3 regions of the Pectobacterium colocasium genome follow, and region 3 is predicted to be linked to each of the others. Evidence: predicted binding sites of a transcription regulator. Region 3 holds the regulator's gene; each other region holds the start of a gene.
The links. Region 3 encodes Fur, which represses iron uptake genes when iron is present. Its sites were predicted from a motif close to ATAATAATGAGAACNACTATCAA; they were not measured.
Positions count from the first base shown of each region.

Region 1: the regulator Fur is predicted to act here: its motif matches at 4,300-4,322, upstream of LCF41_RS07730 (TonB-dependent siderophore receptor).
Region 2: the regulator Fur is predicted to act here: its motif matches at 4,208-4,230, upstream of LCF41_RS02595 (isochorismate synthase).

Region 1 is NZ_CP084032.1:1,730,360-1,740,640, forward strand. Features, by position in the region: gene LCF41_RS07715 (ABC transporter substrate-binding protein) at 1-226, shown strand, start outside; gene LCF41_RS07720 (LysR family transcriptional regulator) at 120-1,058, opposite strand; gene LCF41_RS07725 (CDP-diacylglycerol diphosphatase) at 1,205-1,963, opposite strand; gene LCF41_RS07730 (TonB-dependent siderophore receptor) at 2,196-4,205, opposite strand; gene LCF41_RS07735 (MFS transporter) at 4,385-5,662, opposite strand; gene LCF41_RS07740 (hypothetical protein) at 5,659-6,081, opposite strand; gene LCF41_RS07745 (helix-turn-helix transcriptional regulator) at 6,194-7,162, opposite strand; gene LCF41_RS07750 (ABC transporter ATP-binding protein) at 7,394-9,232, shown strand; gene LCF41_RS07755 (ABC transporter ATP-binding protein) at 9,232-10,281, shown strand, end outside.
Region 2 is NZ_CP084032.1:554,272-564,552, forward strand. Features, by position in the region: gene LCF41_RS02580 (4'-phosphopantetheinyl transferase family protein) at 69-785, shown strand; gene LCF41_RS02585 (TonB-dependent receptor domain-containing protein) at 837-2,783, opposite strand; gene LCF41_RS02590 (MFS transporter) at 2,872-4,134, opposite strand; gene LCF41_RS02595 (isochorismate synthase) at 4,466-5,662, shown strand; gene LCF41_RS02600 ((2,3-dihydroxybenzoyl)adenylate synthase) at 5,659-7,287, shown strand; gene LCF41_RS02605 (isochorismatase) at 7,314-8,189, shown strand; gene LCF41_RS02610 (non-ribosomal peptide synthetase) at 8,186-10,281, shown strand, end outside.
Region 3 is NZ_CP084032.1:1,427,891-1,438,171, forward strand. Features, by position in the region: gene glnS (glutamine--tRNA ligase) at 1-1,389, shown strand, start outside; gene fur (ferric iron uptake transcriptional regulator) at 1,453-1,902, opposite strand; gene fldA (flavodoxin FldA) at 2,232-2,759, opposite strand; gene LCF41_RS06340 (methyl-accepting chemotaxis protein) at 3,648-5,321, shown strand; gene ybfE (LexA regulated protein) at 5,445-5,726, opposite strand; gene ybfF (esterase) at 6,018-6,785, opposite strand; gene seqA (replication initiation negative regulator SeqA) at 7,094-7,633, shown strand; gene pgm (phosphoglucomutase (alpha-D-glucose-1,6-bisphosphate-dependent)) at 7,681-9,324, shown strand; gene LCF41_RS06365 (EamA family transporter) at 9,556-9,984, opposite strand; gene kdpE (two-component system response regulator KdpE) at 10,067-10,281, opposite strand, start outside.

The sequences.
Region 1 (10,281 bases), 300 kb from region 3:
GGCCAGCGACTGGTTTGCCAGTCAGTTTGTTGACCGGGCGCTGAAAGCCAAAGGGCTGGAATCGAACTGGGCGGTGTATGACACCAACGGGGCATCCCGAGAAATAATCATGAGTGCGCTCACAACGTCGGCAGTGCCAGAGCGGGTGAGCGCAACTTGTCCTGCGCCAGTATGGTTTCGATCATCAGCTCGGCCAGCGGTGGCAGTGTTCTCTTCAAACAGGTGACAATGCCGAAGCGGGTTTGCATATTTTCCCATTCCGGTGGCGTACCCGTCAGGGGAATTTCCACCAACTGATGGCTTAATCGTCCCAGCGCGAAGCCATCCTCGCTGGCAAAGCTGATGGCCTGCGTATGCCGCAGGATGCTGAAGACGGAATAGATATGGTCACACTGAATCTGCGGCCGGTAATCGGGCTGGCGCGTCAAGGCGGCCAGCACTTTGCGCATGCCGACGGGCATAAAAGGCGAGGCGAGTGGAAAACGCAGTAGATCGTCCGGTGTCACGTTTGCCTGCTGTGCCAGCGGATGTGAAGAATGGCAGATAAAGAAACAGCGCTGCTGGCTTAATGGCTGCACGTGGAGATGGGTTTCCATCTCGGCCTGCCAGGTATCGGCGACGATGAAAGGCCATTCGTCGGCCAGCAGCCGATCGCGCAGGGATTGCCAGTTATCCACGCTGTAGGTGACTCTGGCTCGCGGGCGTAGCGCATGGAAATGCGCCACCGCTTTGGGGATTAGCGAGGTGGACGGCGCAGGGCCGCAGCCAAACGTCAGTTCACCTTCCTGCGCCTCGCTGATCTGCCGCATGTCGGTCATCAACTCCCAGGACAACTCTTGCATGCGGCGCGCAAACGGCAGCAGCGTATTGCCTTGCCACGTTAGCGCGAAGCGGCGACTCTGACGATCGATAAGCGGATGCCCCATCGTTTGTTCCAGCGCCTGAATGCTGCGGCTGAATGCAGACTGAGACAGACAGACGGCTTCTGCGGCCTGTACAAAACTCCCGTGTTCGGCCAGTGCAAGAAAATTGCGTAATTGCCGTAAATCCAGATGCATATTGCAGCTACCTATCATATCGATCTTTTCCCACTTTTTAGGCGGAGGTCGACAGTCAACGCAATGAACAAAAAGTCATAAGTTATAGCGAATTGATTGCTATAGACTTTTAGTCCTCTGAACCTGCCGTTTGACGCAGTCAGCGGCTATTTCGCCAGCGCACAGGAAAAATCCTGAATTTCTTCCACAGAACCGAGGCTCATATTGAACACGTCAAGGCCGCTGGCGAGCAGCACCTTTTCACCTGCCGGAGTAGAGACCATCGCAAGACCGTATTTACCGATCGACTCATTCCGCTGCTGGGCGTAACGACCTAACGTTTTAAACGGATCGCTTTGCGCCCATTCGTTCGCCGTGAGCGTTTTTGCCAGATAGACGTGCCCGTTAATTTTCACCGTCAGCGGTTTCCAGTCGGCAGAGAGCGTTGGAAACTGCTGGTTCAACGTCTGATAAACCTCCGGGCGCAGGCAGGCGATGTGAATATGCAGCTGATTTTGCGTGCGGCCGTAGCGTGAGTTAATTGCCAGTGAGAGATAGTCATCTCTGATCGGCTTGCCCACTTCGCGGGAAAGATGGCCACGCCTGTCCCAGGCCTGCATAAAGAAATTGGGTATGTTTTGTTGCAAGAGATCAGCGCTTTCGATACCGCTGATTTTATCCGTTGGGAGCAACAGGTCGTGATAGAGGCCGTTTCTGTCATCAAAAAGCACGTAGCCGTCCGCCAGATTGACTTCCAGACAGGGCGCGGGATTGCCGCTGCGCTGCTGATTGGGTACGCACTGTTTGCTGACGATCTCCCACAGTGCATTGCTGTTTCCTCGACTAACCTTCCACCCTATTGCCGTGGCCGCCGTGAGCAAAATGATGGCAGAAACAGTGAAGATCAAGATCGTGTTGCGTTTCATGACGGGTCTCCGGCAGGCGCAGAAAGCACTAAGTAGCGGGGAAAAACAGGGCATGATAAATCAGTGATAAGCCACTATGGGGCAGCGGCGATGTCATTAATATGACTTTGGTGAAAGGAGAAAGGCTAATCGGTAACGGATTGTAAGAGAGAACGGTGGTGGAATGGCATATGACGCGGCCTTTTAACCAACACAGCAATGTGATTAAAAGGCCGCGGTAAAACGACAGGAATCAGAACAAGTCGACCCGCACGTCCACGCCAACGGTTCGGCCTTCATTGACCTGCGCGTAGCCCGATGTGCCGCTCATAAAGCCAAAGGTGCGGTAGCGGCGGTCGAAGACGTTATCCACATAGCCAGCGATATTCACCCGGTCGGTGGCCTGCCAACTGAGGCGCAGGTCGGTCGTGGTATAGGTGCCCTGACGCAACGCGTTGTCTCCGTCGAAGTAGTGCGGCCCTACCACATTGAAGGCCAGACGTGGCATTAACGCGCCGAACGAGGTATCAATCAGTCCGTTCAGGCTGGTGCCAGCACCGTAGCGCGGGACGAAGGGCACGCGTTTATCCTGATAGCTCTCACTGTCGCCGGTAAATTCAGAGCGGACATAGGTGCCGTTGATATCCCATGACCAGTTGGGAACGACCTGCCACTTCAGCATCATTTCTACGCCACTGGCATCGGCGCTGCCTGCGTTGCTGAGCGTTTGCATACCGACCGGGCCGGAATACAGCTGCATATCACGCGTGTGAGTATGGAACACGGCGCCCTGAAGCTGCACATCGCCGCTCTGATAGCGCGAGCCGATTTCATAGTTAATCGATTTCTCTGCGTTGTACGGAATGGCCTGTGTGCCGGCTGCAGGTGAGTAGTTAAAGCCCGTTGGCTTGTAGCCCTGCGCAACGCGGGTATAGACACGCCAATCATTATTCAGCAGATAGCTGGCGGAGAGTTGTCCCAGTACCTGATCGTCATCAACGCTATTGCGGTCGCCCACGTTCATGCCGGAGAACTGCTGGTGATAACGGGTTTCGGCTTTATCGTGCGACACGCGCAGCCCGCCGCCCAAATCGATACGGTCGGTCAGATGCCAGGTCAGATCGCTGTAAGCGGCTAACGTCTCCGTTGACGTGTTGGCATTGCTCTGCATAAACGGAGATCCTGCCATGCTGTAGGTCAGATCGAGTTTTTCACGCGTGTTCTGTCGGTAAAGGCCGAACACCATGTCCACCGTGCGGCCTGCACCGTGTGTCGCGGCACGCAGTTCCTGCACGTCCTGATTCCAGCGTTCCGGCATGTCGGCAATCAGCGTACCGTTCGGGAAGGTGCGGTCGTAATTCTGCTGCTGCCATGCGCCGATCAGGCTAAAAATCCAGTTATCGGTGGTGTATTTTCCGCTCAGCGACTTGCTATGGGTGCAGCGGCGCAGTTTAGGATCGGGGGAGCCAGCGGCGATCTCCAGCGTCCGGTTTTTAGCATCGCCAAACGGCAGATAGGTATCCTGTGTGGCGCGCGTGCAGTCTTCCGTTAGTGCCAGACTGGTTTCCCACGGTTGACCCTCGGGAGCCAGTCGCAGTCGAAGATTTCCGACGCTGGACTTTGTCCCGCCGAGGTTGTCGCTGCCCGTCGCGGGGTTGGTCATCGCGCCTGAGTCGACCTGGCGCAGCAGCGTGACGCTGCCATACAGCAGGCCATCCTGAATGGGGCCGCTGAGGTTGATTTTGCCGTGATAGCCGTCGCGGCTGGCGACGCCGCCTTCGACATAGCCACGCGGTGTGCTGTCGGGCTGCTGAGTGACGATATTGATAATGCCGCCCTGCGCGCTTTTACCGTACAACGTCCCTTGCGGACCGCGCAGCATTTCGATGCTTTCTACATCGGAGAGGGCCTGCACGGTATTGGTGGCGAGCTGGGGGATGCCGTCCACGTAGACTGTCACTGCCGGGCTGTAGAAATCCTGTGCGGAAGACACGCCGCGCAGTGAGATCGAGGGGAACAGTAGGCTGCCGTTATTGCCGAGGTTCAGACCGGGCATCACGCGGGTTAACTTGTCGGTACTGGTGACGCCAGCATCTTTCAGTTCCGGTGCCGTCACGATGGTGGAAGAGACGTTGTTGGCCGAGGCGGAATAGGGGGATTGTTTGCTGGCGGAGACAACGAGTGTATCGTCCTGAGCGGCAAAGGCGCAGGAAGAGAGAAATATGCCGGTTAAGGCAAGCGGATAAAGACGCATTATTTTCATTATTAAATCCCTGAAAAGACTAAAATCGATGTCAAAGACAACGGTTTTCATCAAGAGATGAAAAGCGCGTAAGACAGAGAATGATGAAAGCTAAATGATAATCGTTTGCATTTTTTGAGCTACCCGTATCGGGTCTATTTCAACCCGAATACAGCAAACTTCTTGCGCATTTTCCTGCCTTAATCCTGCCCCAGCTGGCTTGCTGTAGCGGGAGTAATTCCCTCTGAAAACGCGCGAGAAAGCCGCACAGATAGCCGTTTGGCGGGCCACAGGCTGGCGACGGCGAAGCAGGCCAGCACGCCCAGCGTGGTCTGGTAATTTGTGTGATGGGCTAACTGAAGCGCAGCAATCGACACGGTCATGGCGACAGCCGCATCGGTCGATTGGAACAGCGCATAATCGGAAGCGGGCTGATGCGGTCTGACTAATCCCATCAGGACGTTGTATAGCGTGACAAACCCGACGGCGGCGGCCAGATTGACCACGCCAAAGAGCACGATCCAGCCGTTCAGCGTAAACAGCGGATAGCCGACGGCCAGCATAATGGCGAGCAGAGCGTGCACGACCATGACGGGCAGCAGACAGCGCAGTGCGCCCATACGTCGAATCAGGACATTGGCGATCACAATCCCTACGCCGCTCACGACGGTGCTGTACACCGTCATGACGATGCCCAATTGGCTTAGGCTAAGCTGCCTATCGATCAGCATGACGGTCTGTAGCGCCATCATGCCGCGCATCGCCAGATAGAAAATGGCCGTGAAGGCTACTACCGGCCAGAGCGCCTTAAGCGTCAGACGATTTAGCGTCGGGCGTGCGGCTTGCTGACTCTGACGAGCCGGACTCTGATGATCCAACGTCTGGCTGTGCTGGATAGGGGACTGCTGGATATAGCGCAGCGGCAGAATGAGCATCAACAGCGATAGCCCCGCCAGCGCGAAGAAGCCACCTCGCCATCCTGCCTGTTCCGCAATACTCAGGAATGCATAAGAGCCGAACAGAATACCCAGATAGCTACCGCCGACCTGTGCGGTATTCGCCAGCGCGCGACTGGCGGCGTTGGTGGTGCAAATTGTGATTCCGTCGGCATAGATATCGTGGCTGGCGGAGAGCAATGCCAGCAGCATCAGCGCCATGATGATAGTCAGGACAGAGTGCTCAGGGGAGATGACGCCAATCATGACCAGCGTTGCCGCCATCGCGATCTGGAGCAGCACCAGACTGCCTAAATAGGGATTGCCGCGCAGAGGAAGCGCGTGACGCTCACCCCACGGTGCCCACAGGCATTTAGCAATCCACGGCAGAAAGGTCAGTGACAGCCAGCTTAGCTGCGCAAGATCCAACCCTGCGTGGCGAAAATAGCCCGCCACGCCTTGCATAATGACTGCGGTGATCATGCCTTGATGGAGGTAGAAGCACCAATAGGGCAGATAGCGTGTCATCGGGTTGTGCGTCATGGTTTGTCGCGATCCAGCAGCATTATCGCCAGCGCCTGTGCTTCAAGCGAGGTGGCGACGACAAAATAGGCATACGGCGCCTGCCCAGACTGCGTCCAGTTCTCTGCCCATTTCACGTACTTTTGCCTTTTGGCTTCGTCGTTTTCGATGCGAATCGCACCCGCACAGTATTGCTGTTGCAGGCTGACGTTATCGCGCGTCCACTGAAGATAAGCATTCATAAAAACAGGGGAGCGATGGGGCAGGTCGGCACCTGTCATACAGAGAACAAAGCGTTCTTGCGCGGCATACAGTTGAGCGATCTGCGCCATATAACCCGCGGATTCCTCGTCGGGCACCTGTTCCGGCATGTGTAAGAAGACCACCGGCCAGGCGTCTGTATCAAGGAAAGGATGTGGCGTTGCAATGGAATCGGGCATAGCGGTTTCTCCGGCTTATTATGGAGAAAATGATAATCATTCGCTGTTACGGCGCTACCCGAATCCAGTCTATTTGTACCCGTATCGGGATGAACGGGACGTTGGTTTTCAGCTAAATGTTCAGGCGCTTGAAAGCAGAAGGCGTGACGCCGAACTGCTTTTGGAAGGCGGCACTAAAGTGGCTGGCGTTGGCATAGCCCAGATCGGTGGCGACCACCATGACGGGCGCGCCCGTGACAAACAGCCGACGCCGCGCTTCGTGCATACGTTCGGCCTGAAATAACCCATAGATGCTGTTATTGAAGAGCTGGCGAAATCCGCGTTTCAGCTTTAGTACGCTTAATCCGGTTTCTCTGGAGAGCATGGCGATAGTAGGAGCCTGTGACAGATCCGCCAGCAGCAGATCTTTGGCACGCAGCAGCTTTTGGCGATCGGCCAGGCTGAGCGTGTCCTGCGGGGGAACCGCGTCGGCATGTCCGGCGACGGCGAGACTCACCAGAATCATGCTTTGTCCCAGCAACCACAGCGGCGCATGGCGGTTTTCACCGGCCTGCTGCGGGTGCGTCAGGCTGGACAGCGCGTGGCTTAACACCTGCGCGGTTGCCCGCATTTCGGCATTGCAGTCGCAGCGGGTACAGAGCCGGCCGGAATCCAACTGCTGTTGCAGGTTACCGGTGAGATCCGGCACCCAGTTAGCCAGTAGCTCAGGGCTCAGCGACACCGTGACGCTTTCAAACTGCCCGGAGTAGGATGACGTACCCTGACAGTCTGGGGTATAGCTAATACAACCCGATCCTTGCTTCAGCACGTGTTCCCGTCCACGATCGCCTTTCAGTGCAAATTGCGAATCTCCTTGCAACGAACAGGAAAAATTGATGCGTCCCCAGTCGTCATGCAAATGCATGGTAGTGGGCTGTCGGAACTGTCCGCGCCACACCAGAATATCCAGCCCTTCCTGAAGCGTAGCGCGCAGCAGGCTACAGTCCGCACCGGTATCCGGCCGCATGACGTGCAGTTCAGCGATCAAATTCGAAATGGTGACTTCAGGCTCGCTGGTGGCTTTCAGTGGGGAGGCATTCAATGGACAGACTCCTGAAGAGACGGGTTGCGAACATCGAACGATCCGGTAATTGGACGATCATCGCACCGAAGTTGATGACGGTAACCCGTACCGATTCGGGTAGAAATCGGCTCGAATCGGGTAGATACACAATTGAGAATAGTTATTATTCCTGACTTTATTGCCGCCGTCGAGTTGATTTGCTTGCGTTACGGGTAAGCGACTGTGCGGGAAGGAGAAAAGAGAACAACTATGCCACATTCCGCTGTTGAGGGCGGTTCATCCGCTTCCACGCCGCCTTCTACGCCACATAACCGAGCCTGGCACATTATGCACCCCGTAAGAGGGCAAATTCGTCTGGCGATGTGCCTGTCGGGGCTGTCGGTTCTGGCTGGCATCGCATTTCTGCTTTTTCTGGCGTGGAGTATCCAACAGTTGCTCGTGCAACCCGCGTCATGGCCGCTGTTGACGATGGTCGGAGCGTTGCTGTGCCTGTGCGCCGGCTATCTGCTGCGTCTGCTGGCGTTTAATCAGTCTCACTACGCCGCGTTTCGGCTGGAAAATCAGATTCGCAGCGCGCTGGCGGAACAGCTGGCGCGGATCCCGCTGGGCGAGGTGCAGCGTCTGGGCACCGGTTCGCTGGCGAAGATCGTTCAGGATGATGTCAAAGCGCTTCACTTGTTTGTAGCGGACAGCACGCCTCTCTATGCCCGCGCCTTTGTGGCACCGCTGTGCACGGGAGCGTTACTGTTCTGGCTGGACTGGCGTTTGGCACTGGCCGCCTTGCTCGTGCTGGTCATCGGTGCCGTGGTGCTGAGGCTGGCGATGCGCAATGCCGGTGAGATGAACCAGCGCTATAACCACGCGCGGGAAGAAGTCAGTACCGCCGTGATCGAATTTGTGCAGGCGATGCCGGTGGTGCGCACCTTCGATACCGGCGCGTCAACGTTTGGGCGCTACCAGCAGGCGCTGGAAAATTATCTGGACGTGCTTACGCGCTGGTATCAGCAGGCGGGGTTCTCGGCACGTTTCTCCTTCGCGGTGCTTAACCCGCTTCCCACGCTGCTGGTGCTGTGCTGGGTGGCGTACGGTTTCTATTGCGCCGGCGAGCTGGACTTCAGCCTGTGGGTCGCGGTGCTGCTGCTCGGTAATGGCATGGCAGAAGCCGTTATGCCGATGATGGCGCTGAACCATATGGTAGCGAAAACCCGATTGAGTATCAGCCGGATTCAGGACGTGCTGGCGCTATCGCCGCTGCCGGAAACGGAAAGCGATGCTTTGCCTGCCGATACCAGCGTGAGCTTTGAACAGGTGAGTTTCCGCTACGACCAGCACGCGAGTGACTGGGTACTGGAGGACGTTAGTTTTCAGGTGCCAGCCGGATCGGTTACGGCGCTGGTAGGGGCATCTGGCGCAGGGAAAACCTCCGTGGCACGGCTCATTCCCCGCTTTTGGGATGTGACGGCCGGACGCATTTTGATTGGCGGCGTTGATATCCGGCAGATGAAAACCGACACGCTCATGCAGCAGGTGTCGTTTGTTTTTCAGGAATCCTTCCTGTTTGCGGACACCATCGCTAATAACATCCGGCTCGGCTTGCCGGAAAAAAGCATGGAAGAGGTGATTGCCGCCGCGACGGCGGCACAGGCGCACGATTTTATCATGGCGTTGCCGCAGGGTTACGACACGCTGGCGGGTGAGCGCGGCCAGTTCCTGTCCGGCGGACAGCGCCAGCGTATCGCCATCGCGCGGGCGCTGTTGCACAACCGGCCGATTCTGGTGCTGGACGAACCGACGGCGTTTGCCGACCCGGAAAACGAGGCAGCGCTGTTGGCGGCGCTTGGCATCCTGATGCGGGGTAAAACGGTCATCATGGTGGCGCACCGTCTGTCGACGATCCGCGATGCTGACCAGATCGTGGTCTTCGACCGTGGACGGCTGAGCGAATCGGGTCGTCATGACGTGCTGCTAGCGGCGCAAGGTCACTATAGCGAACTGTGGCGACACTATGAGCAGGCGCAGAACTGGGCGCTAGGCAACGCACCGTGCAGCACATCGTCGAGCAACGGGCAGTCAGGAGATCGCGCGTGATGAACAAAAACCATACCGTCATAACGACGCAGTTATCCGCATGGTGGCACACGTATCGTCAATTGGAGCGGGTGACGGGTTCACAATCTCGGCTGTTCCGTCGGTGTTGCTTAAGCCTGCTGGCAGCGGCTGTTGCGCAGGGGTTAGCGCTGGCGTGCCTGTTTCCGCTGCTGTCGGCGTTCACCCACGCGGCGGCTTCCCGCGAGATAGCGATGTGGCTGGTACTGATGACATTTCTTAGCCTGTTGACGCTGGCGCTGCGCTGGTATGGCCAAGGGTTTGAATATCGCGGGCAGCTTGCGGCGGCAACCCATGAACTGCGTATGCGTCTGGGAGAACAGCTGCGGAGTATGCCGCTAACCACGCTTCAGTCCGCGCGAGCGGGGGATATCAACGCGCTGCTGCTGGGCAGCGTGGATGAGAACCTGAACTATATGTTGGCGATAATAAACCAACTGCTGTTGGCTATCGTGACGCCCGTTGTGATAGCGCTCGTCATGCTGACGGTGGAGTGGCGATTGGGCGTGAGTCTGTTGCTGATCTTTCCCGCCATCGCGCTGCTGTATCGCTGGCGGCGACCGGCATTTGCGCGCACGATGCAGGCGCTGGCGGAGGCGAATCAGCAAACCAGCGCCGATATTGTGGAATATGTGCAGGGGCTCGCCGTCCTGAGAACCAGCTGTCAGCAGGCTGAACGTACATCGGCGCTGCGCCAGTGTTTTCAGCATCTGCAGCAGATACAAACGTCAGCTCACCGCAGCGGTGCCAAACCCGGTGCGGTGGTTGCCAGCGTCGTGGAGTTAGGTCTTCAGGGCGTACTGATTCTGGGTATCAGCGGCGTTGTGGTGGGCGCGTGGGATATAGCCATCGTCGCCGCGATGATGGTGATTGTGGTTCGCTTCTCTGAACCGCTGGCGACGTTTGTCAGCTATACGGCCGTGCTGGAATTGATTAATACGGCGCTGCGCCGCATTGACGATCTGCTGGCGATTGAACCGCTGCCTGTGCATCGACCTGTCGACGTGCCGCTGACGTATGCGGTTACGTTC
Region 2 (10,281 bases), 870 kb from region 3:
GGGATTAAGCGTGGCCTACGCAGTGTTTACCGAATGCAGGTGCGATATGCTTGCCTGAGTGGAGTGACATGCTTTCTGCTTTTATTGATGATGTTGAATGGATTACTTTTCCACGGGCAACGGACGGTGCCACCTACCCAGGTATTACTGCTCGCTGCCATTTCCATTTGTCTGCCTATGACGACGCGCTGTTTGCTGCGTCGAATATCCCTTTACCTGACGCGCTAGCGCGCGCTGTGCCGAAACGGCGCGCCGAGTTTCTGGCCGGGCGTTATCTTGCCAGACAGGTATTGAATAAACTGGGTCACCCTGAGTTTGTGCTGTGCAGTGGGGAAGATCGTTCACCGCAGTGGCCGGAAAATATTGCTGGGTCGCTGAGCCATAATAAAGACAGTGTACTCTGTGCTGCCCATTTGCGTAGCGATACGCTATCGTGCGTGGGGGTTGATATCGAAGGATTCATGTCCGATGAACGTGCGCAATCGCTGTGGCCCGGCATCATCGGTGATGAGGAATACCAGTGGTTTCAGGAACGTGATGAATCGTTCTGCTGTTTGCTGACGGTAAGCTTCTCGGCTAAAGAAAGCCTGTTCAAGGCGCTTTACCCGCAGGTGCGGCACTACTTTGATTTTCTGGATGCCAGGCTGGTGGCGTTGGATATCACCAAACGCGAGTTCGAGCTGGAACTGCTTACCGATCTGACGCCGACGTTTTATGCCGGACGCCGCTTTAAAGGCGCGTATCTGCTGAGAGAGTACGACGTCACCACGTTTATCTGTTGCTAAAAAAGCCCGCGAATTCGCGGGCTCAGCATTATTGATTAGCACGTATCGGCATCAGAACTTATAGCTCACGCCGCCGTATACCGTACGTCCAGACAGGAAGTAGTCGTTGTTGGTGGCAACGTAGTCCCGTTTTTCGTTGGTCAGGTTAGTGACACCCAGTTTCAGGTCCACGTTTTTAACTGGCGTGTAGGTCGCACCGATATCTACGGTATTAAAGCCTCTGGTTCTAAGTACTTCTTTATCACGCAGATATTGGTTGCCCGCGTACTGATAGGATATGTAGGTCGAGAGATTATCCAGCGCCTGCCAGTTCAACTGCGTGTTAACCGTATTTTTCGGCGTTTGTTTCAGACGCTTTCTGGTGGTGCGGTCTTCGGCATCGACGATGGTCCAGTTGGTGGTCCAGTTCAGATCCTCTGTCAGATCGATCCAGAATGAGGTTTCAATCCCCTGAATTCGTGCTTTATTCACGTTTTCATAGGTTCGTGTTAGCGAATTGGTTTGAATCATATCCTTGATGTCATTATCAAATAATGTGACTCCTGCGCCAAATCGCTCAGCCTCGTAGGCGGTACCTAACTCATAACTTATGGCTGTCTCTGGCTTAAGGTCAGGGTTCCCAAGGATAAAGCATGTTCCCTGACAGGAGGCTAAAGCATAACCTTTGACCGACTGCGAAAGTGTTGGGGCTTTATAGGCTTTGCTGACACCGCCTTTTATCACCCAGTTATCGGTCAAACTATACGTTGCATAGGCACGAGGGCTAAATTCTGTTCCGTAGACCTCATGCTGGTCGACACGACCTCCGAAGGTTAATGCCAGATCGCCAAGTTTAAATTCGTCTTGTAAGAAAAGTGCGCCTTGGCTGACATCGATCCCACCATTTTGTAGGTACATGCTATGTTTTAATGATGTCAGCAGGTATTCACCACCGCCAGTCAGCAGATGATCGCCCAGATAGCCAGAAACCTGGCCGTCTATAGTGTGGTTATCCTGACTGATATCTGCTCTGCCACCTTTCAGCTCAGAGTTATCCATCAGATTGACATTTTCATAGTAGTAACGCAGTCGCGTATCGACATTTTCCCAACTGCCGTTGTGCGTCAAGCCAAGTCCTAAACGATCCAGTTTCTGTATATTACGTCTTGCTACGTTACGCACATTCCAATATACGTCACGATCGTCTTTGACATAGGTAGCATCAAAATCCAGACTCTGCTGTTCATCAATCAGCCAGGTCAAGCTACCTAATAGATTGGTATTTTTACGCTCTTCTCGCGCATCGGTGTTGGGGTTTTTCGAGAGCTCTGTACGCCAGGCATCACGTTTGCCACCATCAATAATCAGACTGCCCAGCAGCGTATTGTCTATCAATGGGCCGCTGACGTAGCCGTTTAGGCGGTTATGGTCGCCGCCGGAACCTTCGGTCGGTGCTTCAAAGTTATAGCCGATCTCACCCGTTGCTTTCTCCCCCGGTTGGCGCAGAATTACGTTTACTACACCGCCCAGCGCGTCGGCTCCGTACAGGGATGACATGGGGCCACGGATCACCTCAATACGATCGATGGCGGATACGGGGAGTGAAGTAAGATCAAAATCGTTGGCGTAGTCGCTGGTTAACGCCTCACGTGAGTTAACTCGACGACCATTCACCAGCAGTAGCGTGTAGTCTGCCCGCATGCCACGGATCTTGATCTCGTTACGGCCATAGGTTGATGACGGATTGATGTTAATGCCCGGCAGCTTTTTCACCGCGTCGGAAACGTTATTCACCGACATCTTTTCCAGCTCGGAACGAGTGATGACAGAAACGCTGGCGGGGGCGCTCAGCGTGGTGTGCTTCGTCTGTGTTGCTGTCACGACGATTTTTTCATCTGCCGCGTTTTCTGCCTGTGTAAGTGCAGGCAGTGCCAGTAACCCGGTCACCAGCAGGGCGCGATACACCTTGCTGTGTGGGAAATGATGATATGAAAAACGACTTTCCGGTTTTAGCTGCATGTCAAAGACCCCATCAAAGAGTGGAAAAAACATCCCCATAAATAAATTGCGTGCTGTGTTGCATGTATTACCGACCACATCGATCGGTTTATTGCCCTATTGTCTGGGCAGGCTGCTGTGAAGCCATCTCCCGGCCGCGTTCAGCCAGCAGTGGAATCAGGCGCATCGTTAGCAGCATGGCGGCCAGCGCAAATACGGCGCTGGCGACGGCGAGCTGTGAGAACCCATCAATTTTTCCTTCAACGGAGGTGCTCAGATAAGCGGCAGAGGCAACGCTGGCAAGCCCTGATGCCACGTTGGCCGCAGTGCCCTGATAGGACATAAACGCGGCGCGCTGATGCGGCAGCGGAATGCCGGCGGTAATTGCCAGCGTGCTGCTGGAGCGGGCTGCGCTGAGCGCCATGAACAGGGTGAACACCAGATACAGGGAAAGCGAAAAAGGCAAAACGAAACCACAGAGGATCACAACGGCCAGCAGTAGCGTCGTCACCACGATCGTCCGGCTGGCATACCCTCGATCCAGCAGGTTGCCGCACAGCTGCATGGTCACCATACTGGCCAGCCCGCCGCAGAGATAAAGCAGGGAAATATCATCCCGCGGGAACGCCAGATTGAACTGAAAGTAGTTGGAAAAATGGGGAATCAGCAGGAAATGGCCGAACATTTGTAGCGAAACCACCGTCAGCCCCAACAGGAAAAGTGGGGAGGCCAGCAGATCGTGCAATACGGAAGTGGGTACTGTGCTGGGAGATGCGCTTGGTTGAGATCGGTGCGTCGGCGGCATGGAAGGAAAGAGCCACAGCACTAACAGCGCCAGCAGCAGGCCGCCGAGGCCGAAAATATAAAACGGCGCTTGCCAGTTAATGCGGTGAGCTAACTCCAGCGACAGCGGCATGATGATAATGGCCGCGAGTGAAAAACTCATACCGACGTAGGCCAACTGCTTTCCGCGCTCGTTGGCCGGCACGATATCGACAACCGCAGCCATCAACACGCCAGAGGCCGGTCCGGCGACGCAACCTGCCAGAATAAACAGCACTAAAAGATGGGTTTGGCTGGTGGCAAACATGCAGGCCGCCGTCAGGCTGAAGCGCAGCGTCAGCAGAACGATCAGAGCATGTTTACGGTTAAATCTGTCCAGATAAGGGGCGGCGAGGAAACCGACAATGGCGGAGGCAAACGTTGCGCCACCGCTAATGTAGCCGATGTTCTTGGCATCCATGGAAAGTGCGCTGATGAAATCGGGACCTAACGGCATCACCATCATCAGGCTGCCGAGGGAAAGCATGTTGATGAGCAGCGCCAGATGCACAACGGGTCGGGTGTGCTGGCGGTACATGCTTTCATCCATGACGGGCTCACATTTAGACACAGTTAGTAAAATATTCGCGCAGTCTAGCGCAGCTTAATTTTCCTGACAATGAATGATAAGTATTTTCATTATCATCTGTGATGTGGGTTTTATAATCAATACATTCCTATTGCTAATCATTAACCGTTATGAAAGATGCCCAAAAAAATTGATTAACATCAATATAACCCCTATTTAGTGGGCGTGAATAAGCATTCTGTGGAAGGATTGACCGAACACGTTACTTCAGTGTAATTTAACTGCGCTTGATATAAATGATAATGATTTTAATAATCATTGGTATTTAATTTGCGAGCGCAGGAGCTGCCTTGTGGATACACTGATTACAGAAGCTGAAACATTTAGCGGGCTAACTTATTCGGAACAGACCGCTTTTTTATATGCATCGGAACACCGTAGCCTTTCGACTTCCGGCTTATTTGAACGTATTTCGTCCCCTGTTTGCGTTCCAGATTCGCACAATGATGGGCTGAGTTCTGCAATCGCGCAGGCGTTCCAGCGGGCGCGTCAGGCAGGGCAGTCGCTGCCTATTGTGGTGGGGGCGATTCCTTTTGATACCACACAACCCTCTAGTCTCTATATCCCTGATAATTATACCGTTACGACGAAATCTGAACTCGTCAGTCGTGCTCGTAAGCAGACGGCGGCAGCACCTGCTGCTCTCACGCTGAACAGCGTTCCAGACAAAGGTCAGTTCAAGTCTATCGTGGCGGAGGCCGTTGAGCGCTTCCGCCGCGGTGAACTGAGCAAAGCGGTACTGTCACGCATTCTGGACATTGAGCTGACGGGTCCGGTTAAGGCGCAAACGATCCTCAACAACCTGATGGTGCAGAACGCGGGTGGCTATCACTTCTCGCTGCCGCTGCCTGATGGTTCCATCTTACTGGGTGCTAGCCCGGAACTGCTGCTGCGTAAGCAGGGCAACGTCATTGTTTCCAACCCGTTGGCGGGATCGGCACGACGGATGAACGATGAACATCTGGATTACCTGAATAGCCAGCGCTTGCTGAATTCCAGCAAAGACAAGCACGAGCACAAGCTGGTGGTGGATGACATTCGTCAACGTCTGATGCCGCTTTGCTCGTCATTAACGGTGCCATCGGCGCCTGCGCTGATGCACACCGCCTCCATGTGGCACTTGTCTACCGCCATTAGCGGTGAACTGGTGAACCCAGAGATGACGGCGCTTCAGGTGGCCTGCCAACTGCATCCTACCCCCGCGCTGTGCGGCTTCCCCACGCAGGACGCGCGCCAGCTGATCGCCGAACTGGAACCGCACGATCGCGGCGTATTCAGCGGCATTGTCGGCTGGTGTGATGCCAACGGCGATGGCGAATGGGCGATAGCGATTCGCTGCGGCACCATCAAAAACAATAACGTCCGCCTGTTTGCCGGTGCGGGCATTGTTGAGGCGTCAGTCCCCGAGGAGGAATGGGCTGAAACTGCCGCCAAATTAAACACGATGCTGAATGCGTTTGGGCTTAACTCTGGTGTGGATGGACTATGAGCATTGAATTTACGCCCTGGCCAGAGGAACTGGCGCAGCGTTACCGCGACAAAGGGTACTGGGTCGGCTTGCCGTTAACGGATGCCTGGGAACGCCATTTGACGACGCAACCTGATGCCGTTGCGGTGGTGTGCGGCGAGCGCCAGTGGAGCTATCGCGAGCTGGATCGGCAATCTTCCGCGCTGGCATCGCGCCTGACGGAAAGCGGCCTGCGCTGTGGTGACACGGCATTGGTGCAGTTGCCGAACGTGGCTGAATTTTACCTGACCTTTTTTGCATTGCTGAAAATGGGCGTCGCGCCAGTTAACGCGCTGTTCAGCCACAACAAGCTGGAATTGCTGTCATACGCCACGCAGATCGAACCGCGCTTACTGATCGCCTCGGCCGAACACCCGCTGTTTGGCAACGGCGAGTTTCTGGATCGGCTACAGACGCAGGTTCCCCGCCTGCAAACGGTGGTGATGCTCGGCGACAGTCCGCTGGGGCACAGTCTGTCAGGCTGGTTGCAACCGTGCACTTCAGCCAGCCAGTATCAGCCTTCCGCGTCAGGGCAGGTTGCCTTCTTCCAGCTTTCTGGCGGCAGTACCGGTACGCCGAAGCTGATTCCCCGCACCCACGATGATTACTACTACAGCGTGCGCCGCAGCGTGGAAATCTGTGAGCTGACGCCACAAACCCGCTACCTGTGCGCCTTGCCCGCACCGCATAACTTCCCGTTAAGTTCACCCGGTTCGCTCGGCGTGTTTTATGCCGGTGGACGCGTCGTGCTGGCGCCCGATCCAGGGGCGATGACCTGTTTCCCGCTGATCGAACGCCACCAGATCGATATTACCTCGCTGGTGCCGCCCGCTGCCGCATTGTGGATCCAGGCGGCCGAACAGTTTGGTGGCGCGCTGCGTAGCCTGAAAATCTTGCAGGTTGGCGGGGCGAAGCTGAGTGAAACCGTCGCACGTCGTATTCCGGCGGTACTGGGCTGCCAGCTACAGCAGGTGCTCGGCATGGCGGAAGGGCTGGTGAACTACACCCGGCTGGACGACAGCGACGAGCATATCTTCACGACACAGGGCTACCCGATGAGCCCGGACGATGAAGTGAAGGTGCTGGATATCGACGGTAATCCGGTGCCGAGAGGCGAGGCGGGGCTGCTGGCGACGCGCGGCCCGTATACCTTCCGTGGCTATTACCGCAGTCCGGAACACAACGCTCGCGCCTTCGACAGTGAAGGGTTTTACCACTCGGGCGATGTGGTGCAGATGACCGAAGACGGCTATTTGCGCGTGGTCGGACGGGAAAAAGATCAGATTAACCGCGGTGGTGAAAAGATTGCCGCTGAAGAGATCGAAAACCTGTTGCTCAAGCATGATGGCATTCTTCATGCCGCGCTGGTGTCCATGCCCGATCCGGTTATGGGCGAGAAGAGCTGCGCTTTTCTGGTGGTCAGCGATCCCTCGCTGAAAGCCATTACGTTGAGAAAATATCTTCGCAATCAGGGTATTGCTGAATTCAAACTGCCGGACCGCTTCGAGATGATCGACACCTTGCCCGTTACGCCGGTCGGCAAGATTGATAAGAAATCACTCCGTCAGCGCATCCAGACCCAACTTAGCACTCAAAACCGAACGTAGTATTCAAAACAAATAAGGATTTTGTGATGGCAATCCCTTCTATTGCTTCTTATCCCCTGCCGTGCGCACAGGATTTCCCGGACAACAAGGTTTCCTGGGCGTTTGAGCCTGAGCGCGCGGTGCTGCTGATTCATGACATGCAGGACTATTTCGTGAATTTCTATGGTGCGGACAGCCCGCTGGCGCAGCAGTTGATTGAGAACATTGTGGCGTTGCGAACCTACTGCAAAGCACAGGGAATTCCGGTGGTGTATACCGCGCAGCCGAATGCACAAAGCGCGGCAGACCGGGCGCTGCTGAACGACATGTGGGGCGCAGGGTTGAATAATCACCCTGACAAGCAACGTGTTGTGAGTGCGCTGGCACCGGATGAGCATGACACCGTGCTGGTGAAGTGGCGCTACAGCGCTTTTCACCGTTCGCCGCTGGAACCGATGATGAAGGAGATGGGTAAAGATCAGCTGATTATCTGCGGCGTTTACGGGCATATCGGCTGCATGATTACCGCGACGGATGCCTTCATGCGCGACATCAAGCCATTCATGGTCGGTGATGCGGTGGCGGATTTCTCACTTCAGGAGCACCAGATGGCGCTGAAATATGTGGCGACGCGCGCCGGACGGGTGGTTAGCACGGCGGAACTTACAGGAGCAAAAATGGCACAGGCACTGACAAAACAAGCACTGAGAGCGCACCTGCTGACCTTGATCGACGAAGATGAAGATCAATTCGATGAAGATGAAAACCTGATCGACTACGGTCTGGATTCGGTGCGCATGATGGCGCTGCTGACCGAATGGCGCAATCAGGGGGTCACGCTGAGCTTTGTCGATTTGGCGCGTAACCCCAGCCTGAATGCCTGGTGGGCGCTGATTGAAAAACAGCAGGGAGCCGCATCATGAAACCGTTGAGCGTTGCGCAGCGCGGGTTGTGGTTAGGTCATGCCCTGAACGATGATAAAGCGACGTTCAACACGGCGGAGTGCATCGCGTTTGATGGCAAAGTCGATATTGAAGCCATGCTAAGCGCGATCCGTCAGGCAGTCATGGAGTGCGAGTGCCTGTACTGCCAGTTTGTTGAGGTTGCGGGTGAACAGGCCGACCAGCCGGAGATCGGCTTTGTGGCTTCACAGTTGCCAGTGCCCATCGGCGTGCTGCCGATTAGTGAACTGTTGCCTGTGCCGATGACGGATGAAGAGCAGACAATACGCCAGTGGGCGCGTGAGGAAATCGCCCAGCCGCTGGATTTACTGAACGAGTTACCTTGCCGTTTTGCACTGCTGTGCGGTGAAAAGCGCGATTTTCTCTACAGTTGTGTTCACCACATTGCGCTGGACGGCTTTGGCACCACCATGTTGTTTCAGCGTATCGCCCAGATCTATACCGCACTGACGGCGGGGCAACCCGCGCCAGTGGCCGAATTCGGCCCGTTCAGCGAGGTGTTGGAAGAGGAACAGCAGCGTGATGCCAGCGGACAGACGGCGCAGGCGCGTGATTTCTGGCTGGAAACGCTGAACGCGATGCCGGAACCGGCCAGCTTCAGCGAAAAGAAAGCACCTATCGCGGCGCGGTTTTTGCGCCAGAGCAGCGTGTTGCCAGCGGATATCTGGCAGCCGCTGACGGCGCTGTGTGAAGGCAACAAAATCAGCTGGCCGGATCTGTTTTTAGCGATGCTGGCGACGCACCTCAAACTGGTGTCTGGCAGCGACCGACTGACGTTCGGCATGATGGTGATGAACCGTATCGGTTCCGCCTCGCTAACAGTGCCGAGCATGCAGATGAATATTGTGCCGCTGTGCATTCAGGTGGATGAGCAGGCGGACTTTGTCACACTGGCGCAGCAGGTGGCTCGCACCAAACGTACGCTGCGTCGGCATCAACATTATCGCTATGAGCACTTACGGCGCGATCTGAACCGCGTCGGCGGCGAGCAGCGGCTTTTCGGCCCACTGATCAATATCATGCCGTTCGATCATCCGCTCAGCTACGGATCGCTGTCGTCCAGCACGCTGAATCTCAGCGCCGGACCGGTAGAAGATCTGACTATCGAGATCCATTTCAAACCGGATGGTACACCGGTGCTGGATTTTGATGCCAACCCGGCCTGTTACAGCGCAGAAGCGTTAGCCACTTTACAAGAAACCTTGTTCACGCTGCTTCAACGCTGGCTGGCGCAGCCGCAGCAAACCAGTGGCGAACTGCTGGGACGCTGGCTACGTGAAGAGCGTGAGCTGGCGTTGATCACCAGCCGCGAGCCTGAGCCGTTCGTTGAACCGGTTCTGACGGCGATTGCCAAGCAGGCGCGTAAAAATCCGAATCATCCGGCGCTGACGCAGCGCGATCGGCAGTACAGCTATCAACAACTGCTGGACCTGAGTGGTCAGGCTGCTGCGGCGCTGCACGAGCGCGGCGTGCAACCCGGTGAGCGCATCGGTGTCATGCTGAACCGCAGCCCTGAAACCATCATTTGCCTGCTGGCCGTGATGCAATGCGGCGCAGTATATGTGCCGCTCGATCCTGAACAGCCGCATGAACGTCAACAACACATTATCCAGATTGCCAGTCTGCGTACGATTGTGACGCAGGCGGACTACCAGCATCGGCTGGCGTCGGTCTTCTCCGGCGAGATCGTTCTGGCAGGGCATCTTCTGTCATCCAACGCACAGGCCGCCGCTCTGTCGCCTGCGGAAGCGAGGGAAGGGCAAATTGCCTATATCATGTTCACCTCAGGATCGACCGGATTGCCGAAAGGGGTAGAGATCGGTGTCAGCGCACTGGATCACTTCATCGCAGCGGCACGCCAGCGCTACGGTCTGCGCGCAGCGGATCGCGTGCTGCAATTTGCCCCGTTTAACTTTGATGCCAGCATCGAAGAGATCTTTGCCACACTGACCAGCGGTGCAACGCTGGTGCTGCGCACCGATGAGATGCTGGAGTCGATTCCGGCCTTTGTTGAACAGGTCGCAGAACAGGCGATTACGCTGCTCGACTTGCC
Region 3 (10,281 bases):
TTTTCATGGAGCGGTGACGTTCGCTATTCTTCTGATTACTTCGATCAACTGCATGCGTATGCGGTTGAGCTGATCGGTAAAGGGCTGGCTTACGTTGATGAACTGACGCCCGAGCAGATCCGTGAATACCGTGGTACGTTGACGGCACCAGGCAAAAACAGCCCTTACCGCGACCGTACCGTGCAAGAAAACCTGACGCTGTTTGAAAAAATGCGCAACGGTGGGTTTGCGGAAGGCACGGCCTGCCTGCGTGCAAAAATCGATATGGCATCGTCCTTTATCGTGATGCGCGATCCAGTGCTGTATCGTATTAAATTTGCCGACCACCACCAGACGGGCAACAAGTGGTGCATCTACCCGATGTATGACTTCACCCACTGCATTTCCGATGCGCTGGAAGGGATCACGCATTCACTGTGTACGCTGGAATTCCAGGATAACCGTCGCCTGTATGACTGGGTGTTGGATAACATCACGATTCCTTGCCATCCGCGTCAGTACGAGTTCTCTCGCCTCAATCTCGAATACGCGATTATGTCCAAGCGTAAGCTGAATCAGCTGGTTGCGGAAAATGTCGTTGAAGGATGGGACGATCCACGTATGCCGACGATCTCTGGTCTGCGTCGCCGTGGTTATAGTGCGTCTTCTATCCGTGAATTCTGCGTGCGCATCGGCGTGACGAAGCAGGATAACAACGTGGAGATGGCCGCGCTTGAATCCTGTATCCGCGACGATCTGAATGAACACGCCCCGCGTGCGATGGCGGTGCTGGATCCGGTCAAAGTGGTGATCGAGAATCTGCCAGCTGGGCACGAAGAATTTGTCGCGATGCCAAACCATCCGAACAAGCCGGAAATGGGATCACGTCAGGTAGCATTTAGCCGTGAGGTTTATATCGATCGCGCAGATTTCCGTGAAGAAGCTAACAAACAGTACAAGCGCTTGGTGTTGGGTAAAGAAGTTCGTCTGCGTAATGCCTATGTGATCAAAGCCGATCGCATTGAAAAAGACGAGCAGGGTACTATCACCACGATTTACTGTAGCTATGATGCGGAAACGCTGAGCAAAGATCCGGCTGATGGCCGTAAAGTGAAAGGCGTGATTCACTGGGTTTCTGCGGCACACGCGGTACCAGCAGAATTCCGCTTGTACGATCGTCTGTTCAGTGTGGCAAACCCGGGTGCGGCGGAAGACTTCCTGTCGACGATTAATCCAGACTCACTGAAAATTACGCAAGGTTTTGTGGAAGCGAGTCTGGCGCAGGCAGAAGCAGAGAAAGCGTATCAGTTTGAGCGTGAAGGCTATTTCTGTGCTGACCGAGTTTACTCCAGTGCGGAACATCTGGTGTTTAACCGTACGGTTGGACTGCGTGATACCTGGGTAGGCTAACGCCACCGGTAAGAAGACAAAAATAAAACCGCCTCGGCGGTTTTATTTTTTTATGCGGTCGATTTATCGTGTCGATTCGTGCAGGGTTTCATCCTCGCGGCAATCCCCTTCACTGCAATGCCCGTAGAGATACAAACTGTGGTTGGTCAGTTTAATGCCGTGTCTTTCTGCGATCTCGCGTTGGCGTGCTTCGATAGATTCATCGCGGAATTCAATGACTTTGCCACAGTCGAGGCAAATTAAGTGATCGTGATGATGCTGCTGTGTCAGTTCAAAGACGGATTTACCCCCTTCGAAGTTATGACGAGTGACGATGCCCGCATCATCAAACTGGTTGAGTACGCGATAGACGGTAGCAAGACCAATCTCTTCGCCCATATCAATCAATCTCTTATATAAATCTTCCGCACTGACGTGGTGACAGACAGGATCCTGTAACACTTCCAGAATTTTCAATCTTGGAAGAGTGACTTTCAGGCCGGCCTTCTTTAATGCGATATTGTTGTCAGTCATGCGGGTTTAGTCCTGTTGCTTACTTATCAATGGAGGCTGCCTAGCCTATGACATCGGTCGGCGCAAAAAATGTAATAGCGTCCCAATTATAGAACCGCACATACAAAATGAAAACAAGGGAATGTTAACAATATTGTCCCCATTCACACTACTGGTATCCAACGCAATCCGTTGTTGGTGAATGAGGAAATGGTGAAGCACGTATAAAACCGATGGGATTATTGTACAGGTTTACGGATAGAAGTTAAAAAAATGTATCAATTATTATGAAAGGTTTTGCCTATCAATGTTGTTTTGGCTCTGATAGGGACTATCAGAGCCAACGTGGCTTAGCCAACCAGTTCTTTCAGGCTCAGTTCATCACTGATCTGTTTGACCCACGCGGTGACGCGTTCGCTGGTCAATTCAGGTTGACGGTCTTCATCAATAGCCAGACCGATGAAGTGATTGTCGTCGGCGAGCCCTTTAGAGGCTTCAAAGTAATAGCCCTCTGTTGACCAGTGGCCGACAATCGTCGCGCCGCGAGGCTCAATAATGTCACGAATGGTGCCCATGGCATCGCAGAAGTATTCCGCATAGTCTTCCTGATCGCCGCAGCCAAACAGGGCAACCAGTTTTCCTGTGAAATCAATTTCTTCCAGCGAAGGGAAGAAGTCATCCCAATCACATTGAGCTTCACCGTAATACCAGGTGGGAATACCCAGCAGCAGGATATCAAAACCGTCGAGGTCTTCTTTGCTGCTTTTGGCGATGTCATGAACATCAGCAACGTTGGTGCCTAACTGCTGTTGGATCGTTTTGGCGATGTTTTCAGTGTTACCAGTATCACTGCCAAAGAATATTCCGATGAGTGCCATGAATTGAATAACCTCTTGATTCCTAATGGTATGGTGTAATGTTTCACCCACTTATCTGTTAATAATAACAGACACTCACATCAGGAGAAACTCGTATCGGTAAGGAGGCGTAAATCAAAGGCGTATGCAATGTGGAGGGCAGTAAAAGAAACGAAACGCATCTCTGTGGGTGCTAAATTCCCCATAATGAATAGGGATTATGTTATCGTCTGGGATTAAATGCACATTTCCTTAATCTCTTCGCGGATATTTATCTGTAACGTTGTTTCATTTTTTATGAATGTGTTTTTTATTTTTACGACTAATTCCAATTGTAATTAAAAGCAGACTTCTTTTTGTGAGAAATAAAAGTCACCTCACGGTACGTTACTATTCATGAGAATTAAAATGCATACAAAAGATAATGTTTTTGTTGAATTAAAAGCCCGTAACATTTCTCGGGAATATTCCTAATGAATGGAGATAAGAATTATAACCATTTACGGATGGCTTGATGAAAAGACGAAAGGAAAATGTTTTATCTTTTTGATTTTAAATGATTAAATAAAAAACCGGCGTGGTTTTTTGCCGACTAACCGCATGGCGATGCCAACGCATATGAGGCGCAAGCGATAGCGATTTTTATGATAACTATCTGATTAAAATACTTATATCGATAAAAATAGATAAATGTATTCTCAATATGAAAAATTATATTAATAAATATAGCAAGAACGCTAAATATTCTCTGTGTTTAGCCGATGAGTTAGCGTGGTTTTTGAGTTTTCAACTCGGTGAAATGTGAACGCTAGGGAGAAGTGACCTGTTTCATGGTGTGAATTTTCTGATTCATATCGGTTGATTAGCGATAAAAATCTTTTTAACCATTTTCCTGATTTGGAGTGAGCTATGAGACTTATAAAAAATATTGCCATCAGAACCGCTATGCTATGGGTTCTGGGCATTTTTTGTGTCCTTTGGGGTGGCGTATCGATATATACCATGTTCTCTTTTAAAGAGATGACAGCGACCTCGAAAACCAGCACCTTGCTGGTTCAGAACATGAACTTTATCAACCAGGGCAACGATCAATACTTCCGTATGGTAACCCGTCTGGCGCGTGCCGTTGACGCTCGCCGCAGCGGCGATAATGCTACCGCAGATAAAGAACAGGCTTCCGCCCTCGTCGCGCTGGATAAACTGAAGTCTGATTTGGTGGCGTTTAACGCTATCGATCATGCAGGTCTGGATGCCGCGCTGGTACAGGCTGTTAGTCGTGACTGGAACAATCTGGTTACTCAGGGTGTTGAGCCGCTTTACCAAAAGGCCGTTGCCAATGCGTTGGATGATTATCAAAATCAGGCCAAGAATGTTGTGCCGCCATTGAGCCGCCAATTCGGCGCATCCTTATCCGCATTCAGTAACGCCAGCGCAGAGAAATTCGCTGCGGCTGGCGTGCGTTTTGAACAAATCACTACGATTGGACAGAACATTTTGCTGAGCGGATTGGTGATCGGTCTGATCATGCTGTTCCTGACAGACCGTTACCTCGTGGTGTGTCTGGTTCGTCCATTAAATGACCTGCGCTATCACTTTAGCGTGATTGCTTCCGGTCATCTGGGCAAGCCAATTCTGGACTTCGGCAATAACTGCGTCGGTCGCCTGTTCCCACTGCTGCGTGAAATGCAGGGGAGTCTGGCCAGCACGGTTAGCACGATCAGAAACAGCACGGATTCCATCTATCAGGGCGCTTCTGAAATTGCTGCGGGCAACAACGATCTGTCTTCACGTACCGAAGAGCAGGCTTCCGCGTTGGAAGAAACCGCGGCAAGCATGGAGCAACTGACGGCAACGGTGAAACAGAACGCTGAAAACGCCAACCACGCTAGCCAACTGGCGTTACAAGCCTCAACTACGGCGAAGAAGGGCGGTGAAATCGTTGAGAACGTAGTGAAAACCATGGCGGAAATCTCTGGCAGTTCGAGAAAAATCGCAGAAATCACTACTGTGATTAACGGTATCGCCTTCCAGACCAACATTCTGGCGTTGAACGCGGCGGTAGAAGCTGCGCGTGCAGGTGAGCAGGGGCGTGGATTCGCCGTGGTAGCGGGAGAAGTACGCAGTCTGGCACAGCGCAGTGCGCAGGCCGCGAAAGAGATCGAAGGGCTGATTTCTGAGTCTGTCCGCTGTGTCGATACAGGTTCTAATCTGGTTAGCGATGCCGGTGACACCATGCAGGATATCGTCCGTGCGGTGACCAACGTGACAGATATTATGGGTGAAATTGCGTCGGCATCGGAAGAGCAGAGCAAAGGCATTGCACAGGTTGGTCAGGCCGTGGCGGAAATGGACAGCGTAACGCAGCAAAACGCCGCGTTGGTTGAACAGGCCTCGTCGGCAGCCTTGTCGCTGGAAGAGCAGGCGGCGTTGTTGAACCAGACGGTGTCGCTGTTCCAGCTGTCTGACACGCAGTCAGCGCTGCAAGTCGCAGCAAAGCCGGTGCAGAAAGCGCACGCGGTTGCGCCACGTGCCGCTGCAGCTAAAGCGTTGCCACCCAGCAACGACAACTGGGAAAAATTCTGACGCGGGTTTTCATCAGAAAAACAGTATGTGAGTCAGAAAAGAGAGTGCTGTTTAATTTCGGGTGAATGTTCAAGCGGCGTCAGAAATGGCGCCGCACAAGATGTGAATATCGTATTACGTCAATCAGGACTGTTGTTCTGCTAACTGCGCCAGCAGCATCTCTTCAATCAATTCACTGCGGCTAATATTCCGCTCTTCAGCAAGGCTGTTCAGGATATCAACAGCGTCGCTGTTAATCTTTAATTCAACACGGCGCAAGCCACGAACTTTATCGCGACGTAGCTGGTTACGCTTGTTAATTCTTAGTTGTTCGTCACGCGAGAGCGGGTTGGTCTTGGGGCGGCCCGGACGACGCTCGTCTGCGAACAGATCCAGGGTGGTGCGATCCGTTTGTTCTTTTGCCATAAGTAATGATACTGCAAGGTATTCGGACCAAAATACACGGTGCTGCCTGTCTTGTTCTACAGATAAAAGCGATACCGATTCTCACCCTGCAACAGAGGTTGCCAGAATGCGGTTTGCTATCAGTGAAACATGTCGGGAAGTTATGCGTGCATTTTGATGAAGTGGTTACAATGCTTGTGGCTGAATCAGCCGTCCCTCTACTGCGGGCACAATCATACCCTAGCCGCACTGGCGGCGACAACGGTTAACTGACGCCGTTATCATGAATCCGCCAGTGGCAGTGTTGTCTGGTTAATTCGTGTCCAGAAAACGGTGGATAGCGCGTAAAACCGCATCGGGTTTTTCTGAGTGAACCCAGTGACCCGCTCCGCTGATGACATGCGCGCGTGCCGCTGGGAACTGACGCAGCAGCGAATCTCGGTAGCGATCGTCCAGATAAGGCGAATCGCCGCCGCGAATGAACAGGATAGGACCTTGCCAGACGGGAACATCCTGCCAGCCAACGATGTTTTCGTATTCATCCCACAACACCGGCACGTTAAAACGCCACTCACCCTGTTGGAAGGATTTCAGCAAAAATTGAATGACACCTTCTTCCTCTATGTGCTGACGCATTAAGGCGGCGGCTTCTGCGCGTGAGGTCAGTCCGGCTTCCGTGACGGCGCGTAGTGCAGCGAAAATACTGTCGTGACGGCGTACCTGGTAATCCACCGGTGCGATATCAATCGCGACCAGTTTGTCCAACCGTTCGGGAATGAGCGCACTGAGTGCCATCGCGACTTTCCCGCCCATTGAATGGCCAATAACGATAGCACGTTCGATGCTCAGGTCATTCAGCAGTGTCAGCACATCTTGCGCCATCGCAGGATAATTCATTTGCGGTGAGCGTGGCGACAAACCGTGATTGCGTAAATCGATTTGCAGAATATCGTGCGTGTTTTGCAAATCTCTGCCTAATACGCCAAGGTTATCCAGCGTGCCAAACAGGCCATGAATCAGGACGACAGGGAGTTTATCTGTGGGTTGGTGCGCATTTTGCCAACGATGATTCAATTTCATGGTGAAGTTCATTCAGAGAGACATGGGCTTAGGGTATCATGACTTTAGAACGAATTATGGCTTTAGAACATATCATGACGTTAGAACAATATTGTCGCTGAAGGGACTCGTATAGCCATTTGAATGGATGTGAAAGACATTGGGGCATAGTCTGACTTTTGCTATTGTCCCACTATGCCGCTGTTCGATAATATTTGAACGCCTGTATAATCCTTTTGATTTGAGTCATCTACCCATAGTGCCGGGTTGCAGAAGGGAAACACCTCTGTAATTTGCATGATTTTGGGTAAAAACAGCACTGGATAAAGATGAAAACTATTGAAGTCGACGAAGAGCTTTATCGCTATATTGCCAGCCACACACAACATATTGGTGAAAGCGCATCGGATATTTTACGGCGCATGCTGAAATTTACCGCTGGGCAGCCTGTTACCACGCCAGCGGTAGAGGCTGTTGCAACAACGGCAGCGTCTCAGCCTGCCTCTGCGCCGAGCCCGCGCGATCGGGTTCGCACCCTGCGTGAGCTGCTGCTGTCGGATGAATACGCTGAACAGAATAAGGCCATCAACCGCTTTATGCTGGTTCTGTCCACGCTGTATAACTTATCGCCGCAGGAGTTTGCTGCCGCGACAGAATCTCTTCATGGCCGCACGCGGGTCTATTTCGCGGGTGACCAACAAACATTGCTTCAGCATGGCACACACACAAAGCCCAAACATATTCCGGGTACGCCATACTGGGTGATTACCAACACGAATACCGGTCGTAAACGTAGCATGGTTGAGCACATCATGCTGACGATGCAGTTCCCAGCGGAACTGACAGAGAAAGTGTGCGGAACCATCTAATTATTTATTAACCATTTATCTAACGACAGCGTTAGGGAGAAACGCCAATGGCTAATCACCCAAGGGCCGGACAGCCTACCCGGCAGAGCGATTTGATCAATGTGGCACAGTTAACGTCACAATATTATGTGCTGCGGCCGGACGTCGGCAACACAGCGCATGCGGTGAAATTTGGTACGTCTGGCCATCGCGGCAGTGCGGGACGCCATAGCTTTAATGAACCGCATATTCTGGCGATTGCGCAGGCGATTGCTGAAGAGCGTAAAAAGCAAGGCATCAGCGGCCCGTGCTACGTCGGTAAAGATACTCACGCGCTCTCCGAACCTGCGTTTATCTCTGTGCTTGAGGTGTTGGCTGCCAACGGTGTAGATGTGATCGTACAGTTGGATAATGGTTTTACCCCAACGCCTGCGGTGTCTAACGCCATTCTGGTTAACAATCGTCAGGGCGGCGCGCTGGCTGACGGTATTGTGATCACGCCGTCCCACAACCCGCCGGAAGATGGCGGCATTAAATATAACCCGCCGAACGGTGGCCCGGCAGATACCAATCTTACCAGCGTGATTGAGAAGCGTGCGAATGCCCTGCTGGCGGATGAACTGCGTGACGTGAAGCGTATTACGCTGGATCAGGCGTGGAAAAGCGGACATGTCCACGAGCAGGATCTGGTTCAGCCGTATGTAGAAGGGCTGGCTAGCGTGGTGGACATGGCGGCGATTCAACGCGCTGGTCTGAAACTGGGCGTCGATCCGCTGGGTGGTTCCGGTATTGCCTACTGGCAGCGTATTGCCGAGCACTACAAGCTGGATCTGACGCTGGTGAACGATGCGGTCGATCAGACATTCCGCTTTATGTCGCTGGATCACGATGGCGTGATTCGTATGGACTGCTCGTCAGAATTCGCCATGGCTGGGCTGCTAGCGCTGCGTGATAAATTCGATTTGGCGTTTGCCAACGATCCTGATTATGACCGCCACGGTATCGTCACCCCTTCCGGGCTGATGAACCCGAACCACTATCTGGCGGTGGCAATCAACTATCTGTTCCAGCATCGTCCACAGTGGGGGCAGTCTGTTGCTGTCGGCAAAACGCTGGTATCCAGTGCGATGATCGACCGTGTAGTAGCCGATTTAGGCCGTAAACTGGTAGAAGTACCGGTTGGCTTCAAGTGGTTCGTTGACGGCCTGTATGACGGCAGCTTTGGCTTTGGTGGCGAAGAGAGTGCGGGGGCGTCCTTCCTGCGCTTTGATGGCACGCCGTGGTCGACGGACAAAGACGGCATCATCCTGTGTCTGCTGGCGGCGGAAATTACGGCCGTGACAGGTAAAAACCCACAGCAGCATTATGATGAGCTGGCACAGCGCTTTGGCGCGCCGAGCTATAACCGTATCCAGGCTTCCGCGACGCATGCACAGAAAGCCGTACTGTCCAAGCTGTCGCCTGAGCAGGTGTCGGCCAGTACGCTGGCGGGCGATCCGATTACTGCGCGCCTGACCGCTGCGCCGGGCAACGGGGCATCGATTGGTGGCCTGAAAGTGATGACGGAGAACGGCTGGTTTGCCGCGCGTCCTTCCGGCACCGAAGAAGCCTACAAAATCTACTGTGAAAGTTTCCTCGGGGTGGAACACCGCGAGCGCATCGAGAAAGAAGCGGTAGAAATTGTCAGTGCGGTACTCGCAACGGCTAAATAAGTGAAAAGGCGCTGCATGCAGCGCCTTTCAGACTGCTGACAAAGTCCGCAGAGCGGGCGTAACGGATAGATCGTAAAGACGCTGCAAGTACGTCCCTGTAAGCTCGGGTTGCGCCATCCCTGGCGCAAACGCTTTACTCTTCTATTCCGTTACTCCCGTTTTCACTCGGCAAATAAGTTTTTCAACTGTCTGCTTTTTTAATCTTGTACAGCCAGAAAATGCAGAACGCCTTTATCCCAATGCGACCAGCAACGCTCCCACGGAAATCAGCGCCACGCCAGCTCCCGCCATCAGCGAAATCTTTTCTCCCAGCAGAATGACTGCCAACACGACAGCGAAAACCACGCTGAGCTTATCGATCGGGGCGACCTGAGCGACATTACCGTTCTTCAATGCGACAAAGTAAAATAGCCATGACAGCGCCCCCGCGACGCCGCTGAGCACGATAAACAACAGCGCTTTTTTATTGGCGACGACCTCACCGACCAGCGCCAACTTGCCTTGCGCGACCACCACTCCGACTAAAAAAAGTGCCATGATGACGGCACGAATCGCGGTCGCCGTATTGGCGTCCAGATTTTGCAGACCAATCTTGCCAAATATCGCGACCAGCGCGGCGCATACGGCAGACAGCAAGGCGTAAATTAACCAACTACTCATGACGGCGTATTCCTGAAGAAAAGGCAAGCGCGTGCCGTGGGAAACATTCTCTACGGACGTCGCCTGATACAGAAGGATGATTTTACGGCATAAAACGATAACCGATAGCGGTTTCGGTCAAGAGATGGCGCGGTCTTGCCGGATCGCTTTCCAGCTTCTGGCGCAGGTGCCCCATATAAATGCGCAGATAGTGGCTGTGCTCGACAGCGTTTGGCCCCCAAACCTGCGTCAGCAACTGACGTTGCGTCAGCACTTTGCCTGGGTTGGCGAGGAGTGTGGCTAACAGACGAAATTCGA